2 regions of the Veillonella sp. 27098_8_77 genome follow, and region 2 is predicted to be linked to the other one. Evidence: a T-box and tRNA genes for the amino acid it is inferred to sense, from the RefSeq annotation. Region 2 holds a T-box; the other holds one or more tRNA genes.
What was found. A T-box is a leader RNA that pairs with one kind of tRNA and senses whether it is charged. The one in region 2 lies ahead of cysS (cysteine--tRNA ligase), so its partner is inferred to be a tRNA-Cys.
Positions count from the first base shown of each region.

Region 1 (3,422 bases), on a different contig from region 2:
CCCATTTCTAGATTCAGCTAATATTCTAGATGTTGCCAAAAAGGCTGGGTACACCACATCGTGGTTCAGTAATCAAGGCGTATTTGGTGAATATGATACGGCTATCTCATTAATGGCTAAGACTGCAGATACAACTAAATGGTCTCATGAATCCTATGGTTTCTCTGATTTGTATGATGAATCATTATTGCCATTATTAAAAACTGTTGATCCTAGTAAAAATAACTTTATCGTTATTCATATTATGGGCAGCCATATTTATTACAATGATCGATATCCTCACGAATTTAGTAAATGGAAAAAAGGACCTAATCCAGAAGGTATCGAGGCTTATGCTAATAGTCAACTCTATACAGATTGGTTGTTACAACAAATCTATACCTATGGTAAAGATAATTTAAATCTTCAAGCCATGGTTTACTTTTCTGATCATGGTGAAAGCGTAGATAAATCTCACAATCCAGACACCTTCGATTTTGTAATGACTCATATTCCATTCTGGATGTACTTATCACCTCAATATCGTGCAGCATACCCTCAAACAGTATCAGCTCTTGATAGTCATGAACATCAATATTTCACAAATGATTTATTGTACGACACATTAGTGGGCCTCATGCATGCACCAAACAGTCGTTATGATAAAACAAGAGATTTTAGTAATAGCGCTTACCGTTTTAATTTACACAATCTAACCACACTTTTAGGTGAACAGCCATTAACGAATGATCCAGTTAATGCAGGACAATAAAATATCTGAAAACAACAATAGCGACGATTGATATATCAATCGTCGCTATTTTGCATTATAAGGTCTTGTACATTCTTTTCCGTATAGATACTTATATCATGTTGTAATAAAAGCTCTGACGTGACACCTATTCCATTTACGAGCGTTCTTGTAAATGTACCATCATATATTTCGCCATACCCACAGCTAGGACTTTTAGCTTTTAGTAAAGCACGCATACACTTTCTATCTATAGCAATTTGCAAAGCTAACGCTGCACCGCGTTGAAATTGCTCTGTTACATCTATACCATTTTCTGTTTTTACAAGGTTTCCTACGCGCTCTGCTGGAGGTCTTGGTGTTGAAAGCCCACCCATTACCTCAGGACAAATGGGTATAAGGTTATAGAGGTCCTTGAGTTCTTCTAAACGGTCTATTTGGTTATGGTCGCCATCATAACGACAACAAACGCCACAAAGACATTCACTAATTAATAGATTTGGTTTATTCACGTTTATACCTATTCAGCAACATAGTATAATATATACAAAAAAAGACTAACCGAAGTTAGTCTTAATGGTGCCGAGGACCGGAATCGAACCGGTACGGTTATTTCTAACCGACGGATTTTAAGTCCGTTGCGTCTGCCTGTTCCGCCACCCCGGCATGGGTAACGATTTGTGGAGGCGGCACCCAGAATCGAACTGGGGAATAAAGGTTTTGCAGACCTCTGCCTTACCGCTTGGCTATGCCGCCATATAAAATATATGGAGCGGGAAACGAGATTCGAACTCGCGACCCCCGCCTTGGCAAGGCGGTGCTCTACCGCTGAGCTATTCCCGCATGTACATGGTGCCTCAGGACAGAATCGAACTGTCGACACACGGATTTTCAGTCCGTTGCTCTACCGACTGAGCTACCGAGGCATGAATGGCGACCCCGATCAGATTTGAACTGACGATCTTCGCCGTGACAGGGCGACATGTTAACCGCTACACCACGGGGCCGTATCCAAAGTACTTGCTTAGTATATCTGTTATCAGACTTTTTGTCAACACTATATGTGTAAATTCTTAATGAAGTTTTTTTCATTTCCCAAAATAGTGCTATCTTGATGTCCAGGTTCTACTAATAGTGCATCATTCAGCTCTAATATTTTACGTAAGCTATTACGTAGATCATCTGCATTGCCATTATAATTATCACTATTACCAACATTTTGTTTAAAAATGGTATCACCTGTAAATAAATGACCTTCTATTTCATAACATACAGATCCGGCGCTATGACCAGGTGTATGGTACACCTGTATATGGAACGGACCAATAGTTAATACACCTTCTGTAATTGGCATACATTGAGTAAACATCTTTTTCTTATATACGCTAGGACGGCGCCGAATCAATTGCAATAATTCATGATCCCCCTCATGTAGATATGCAGGAATCTTATAATATTCACATATTTCATCCAGGGCTGACACATGGTCACAATGACCATGTGTTAACAAAACCGCAATTGGTTTAGAATCTCCTACCATCTCAATTATATGTTTACTATGAAATCCAGGGTCAATTATGAGAGATTGATTGTATTTTTTTAATACATAACAATTTGCCTTATACAAGCCTAATGGACGTTTTATTATTTCCATTTTACAATCCTTCCCCCATAACTAATGCAATATAAACTTCTATAAAATTCTATATCGTTTTGTAGTATCTTTTTTAATAAAATACCCTTCCCAGAATTGTGGATGAAGCATAACTAGAATCGTAAATAATTCTAAACGACCTAATAGCATATCTACAATAGCCACACCTTTTGCACCTAATGGTAATAATGCAAAAGAATCAGTTGGTCCATAACTGCCAAAGGCTAAACCTACATTACTTTGGAATGCGGTGACTATTTGAAGTGCATCACCTGTAGACAAACCAAAACATGTCATTAGAAATACGGATATAACATAAATCATTAAATATAGAAATATAAATTGTTGCGTCATACGCACCCATTTATCTGGTAATGGCTTTCCATTGATTCGTACAACTTGAACCATATCAGGATGTATGGCTTTTCTCAAATAAATGATACTACTCTTAATTAAAATAATAAGACGAATAATCTTAACGCCACCGGTCGTAGATCCACTACAACCTCCAAAAAAACTAGATATAAATAACATCATTTGAGCCGCAGCAGGCCATAGATCGTAATCAGATACGGCAAAACCGCTGCCCGTTTGTATTGATACTAAGGTAAAGGCTGAATCTTGAAAAGCTTGTCCTATATCCATGGAATTAGATTGAAAATATAACGATATAAAGGTGATAAGAATACCAATAACTAATACAAGCCAATACATACGCGTTTCAAAATCAGAGAATAATTGAGAGAAACCCTTTTGAATCACATTATAATATACGGCAAAGTTACCACCTGCAATGACCATAAACAGTATAAATACTACACATATATATGTATTTTGACTATATAAAAAAGTACCTGCCGTAGTTGGCGTCAATCCACCAGTAGCAATAATAGAAAATGAATAATTCAATGCATCAAAGGGATCAATACCACCTAAGCAGAGCATTATAAAACAGATAATTGTAAATATTACGTACAATGTCCATAATTTCGATGCTATGGATTGAATCCGTGGTAACACTACACCTGGTTTTGGTAC
Region 1 covers NZ_JAPVXW010000015.1:24,462-27,883, reverse strand. Annotated here, with positions in the region: gene O3617_RS08245 (phosphoethanolamine transferase) at 1-751, shown strand, start outside; gene O3617_RS08240 (DUF523 domain-containing protein) at 787-1,242, opposite strand; tRNA gene O3617_RS08235 (tRNA-Leu) at 1,308-1,396, opposite strand; tRNA gene O3617_RS08230 (tRNA-Cys) at 1,412-1,486, opposite strand; tRNA gene O3617_RS08225 (tRNA-Gly) at 1,499-1,573, opposite strand; tRNA gene O3617_RS08220 (tRNA-Phe) at 1,581-1,656, opposite strand; tRNA gene O3617_RS08215 (tRNA-Asp) at 1,662-1,737, opposite strand; gene O3617_RS08210 (MBL fold metallo-hydrolase) at 1,788-2,384, opposite strand; gene O3617_RS08205 (TrkH family potassium uptake protein) at 2,424-3,422, opposite strand, start outside.
Region 1: it has a tRNA-Cys gene. The T-box ahead of cysS (cysteine--tRNA ligase) is inferred to sense a tRNA for this amino acid. The anticodon was not compared.

Region 2 (3,422 bases):
AGCAATTGTGTGTTCATCCTCTGTAAGTATTGATTCTAATTGTTCCAATACTTTTGACTGAGATTTTGCACAAATAAATTCGGTTACCAATGTATGTAGAACCTGAACCTTTGAAATGCTCATTTCTACAACGCGTTGTCTAATGTACATAGAATATACAGCATCACCAATATAGGCCAACATAACAGCATCTGAAGCTAAAACTTCAGATGCTGGTTTAGATACAAAAGAATGATCCTCCGTATCTAAGAGTATTAATTTTTTAATAGCTTCTTGTTTCAGAAATTGAAATTGTTTAAATTTCACGCTTTTTCCACCGCGCTCCTGTAGGAGAATCTTCAATAGTAATACCAATTTCAGCTAATCGGTCGCGAATGCAATCGGCAAGAGCCCATTGTTTTTGTTCACGGCATGCTTGACGAACAGAGAGAATAACGTCCATCAATTGTTCGTATTCTGCTGCGTCAGCACCAGTATTACCTTCCCAAGCTTTTTCTAATACGCCAATAACCTCTGTCATAAATTTAAAGATACGTTTTACCTCAGCAATAGCATCTTGGCAAACAACGCCTTCTCTACCTGTTACAACTTGGTAGTAAATATTGATTTCCTTAGCAAGACCGAACATACTGGATGTAGCCAATGCAGTGTTAAAATCATCGCTCATAGCAGCTTCGAATTCTTCTTCATATTCTTTAGCTTTTTCTAATAAACGTTGAGCATCATCGCAAGGACCGGCTTCGCATTTTTCAAGATATAAAAGATTTTCGATAGCAGTACCTAATCGTTCCAAAGATTTATTAGCTTCTTCTAAGCGTTCATCGGAGAAATCCAATGGACTGCGATAATGTGTACTCAATAAAAAGTAACGTAAAGCATCTGGGCTATATTGTTCTAAAATATCTTTCACCAAGAAGAAATTATTCAAGGATTTAGACATTTTTTCGGAATTAATCGTAATGAATCCATTATGTAACCAGTATTTTACAGATGGATGATGACCGGAACAGCCTTCAGATTGTGCAATTTCATTTTCATGATGAGGGAAAATCAAATCACTACCGCCACCATGGAAATCGAATTCCTCACCTAAGTATTTTTGGCTCATAGCAGAACATTCGATATGCCAACCTGGTCGACCGTTGCCCCAAGGACTTTCCCAGAATGGTTCACCAGGTTTTGCAGCCTTCCAAAGTGCAAAGTCCATAGGATTCTTTTTACGACCATCTACTTCAATACGAGCGCCTGCTTCCATATCATCTAATGTACGACCAGATAATTCGCCATAATGATCAAATTTTTCTACACTAAAATACACATCGCCATCGAGTTCATACGCATAGCCCTTATCAATAAGAGTCTCAATCATCTTAAGGATATCAGGAATATGTGTAGATACGCGTGGGTATACATCGGCACGTTCCACACCGAGCGCATCCATTACTTCAAAATAGCTATCGATATAACGATTAGCAATTACATCCCATGCCACGCCTTCTCCATTAGATGTATTTATGATTTTATCATCTACATCAGTGAAGTTTTGTACATATGTCACTTTATATCCTACATGTTTCATGTAGCGACGAATCACGTCCCATGTTACAAAAGGACGGGCATTACCAATATGAGGATGATTGTATGGTGTTACACCACATACATACATTTTTGCTTCCCCTGTTGTTACAGGCGTAAATACCTCTTTTTGGCGCGTCATTGTATTATAAACTGTAATTTCTCTCATCAATACTGATGCCTCCATGTTCGAAAAATAAAAAAGAACCCTCATCTCATACAGAGACGATGGTCCGCGGTTCCACTCTGTTAGGTGCCATTTATGGTACCCACTCATCGCATAACGGCGCGTCACCGGACAAACCTACCTATAATCGGGATGTCAGCTCATGAATGCATTTCGTCTACCTATCCTTAAACCCTCCCACCATCGGTTCTCGCTAAAAAGTTAGTTGTAGAGTACTTCTTTCAATCTTAGCTATTAATCAATACCTATATTAAGATATAGAAATATTTTACCAATAATGCTATATAATGTCAATAATTACAAGAAAAGCCTCCACCTTCAGCACCATTAAATATGTCCCCATATCAAGGGAATTAAACATATTATAGGTTATGAAAATGGAGGTTTTTATACGATTTTATTGAAATAAATTCTCAATATTCATATGTACAATTTTATGGATTATGCCTGTTCTAATTTCTCTTTATCATCATGTTTGCGGCAAATACCAGCAAAAATGGATCCTGTAAAGTTATGGATAATCGAGAATACGGCCCCTGCCACCGCAGCTTGTGGAGTAAAATGTTTCATTGCTAAGGATACGGATAAAGCGGAATTTTGCATAGCCACTTCGATTTGCATAGCACGACGGGATGATACATCAACACTAAGAGCTTTACATATAAAGAATGTAACTACATAACCACTTAGATTTTGTGCTAAACAAGCAACAAAGATAATGAACCCTGTTTCAGCAATTTGTTTTTGGTTAACTGCTGTTACATTATTTAGTTAATGCACTTACATTATCTAAATGATGTAAGCATTTCTCTTTACCAAGCAATGTAACGATATTGTTTAAGTCAGGACCATGCATTTGTCCGGTCAAGGCAACACGCAATGGCATGAACACAAATTTACCTTTCAAAGCAGTTTCTTTCATAACAGCCTTGATAGCCTTCTTAACGGCTTCTGGTGTAACTTCGTCCATGTCTTCTAATTTTTCTTTGAAAGCTGCCAATACAGTTGGCGCAGATTCTTCGTTAAGTACAGCCTTTAACTCTTCTTCATGACCTTCTTCGAGGAATACTGTTTCACCCATGAACATGCCTACATGATCTTTAATTTGAGCACCAAAGCTAATATGATCACGGAATGTAGAGCAAAGTAATGTTAACCAATCAATATCAGATTGATTCAAGCTGTCTGGAGCTAAACCGACTTCTTTTAAATGTGGCAAGCAGAGGCGGAATAATTCTTCATCGCTCAAGTTTTTCATGTAATGGAAATTGATGTGGTTTAATTTATCAATATCAAATACAGCTGGGTTCTTAGCAACGCGGTCCATGGAGAAGGCTTGAATCAATTCATCTTGTGTAAAGAATTCTTCTTCACCTTCTGGAGCCCAACCAAGGAGTGCCAAGAAGTTCACTAATGCTTCTGGCAAGTAGCCCAATTGCTTATATTGATCAACAGATGTAGCACCATGACGTTTGGACATCTTCTTATAGTCTTTGCCAAGAATCAAGGAGATATGACCAAATGTAGGAATTTCCCATCCAAGTGCTTCGTAGATAGCCATTTGACGTGGTGTGTTGGATAGATGTTCTTCTGCACGGATAACGTGAGTGATTTTCATCATATGGTCATCCATTACAACGGCGAAGTTGTATACAGGGAT
Region 2 covers NZ_JAPVXW010000001.1:153,350-156,771, reverse strand. Annotated here, with positions in the region: gene O3617_RS00730 (Mini-ribonuclease 3) at 1-306, opposite strand, end outside; gene cysS (cysteine--tRNA ligase) at 296-1,744, opposite strand; T-box leader at 1,794-2,000, opposite strand; partial or broken gene O3617_RS00720 (bile acid:sodium symporter family protein) at 2,204-2,524, opposite strand; gene gltX (glutamate--tRNA ligase) at 2,526-3,422, opposite strand, start outside.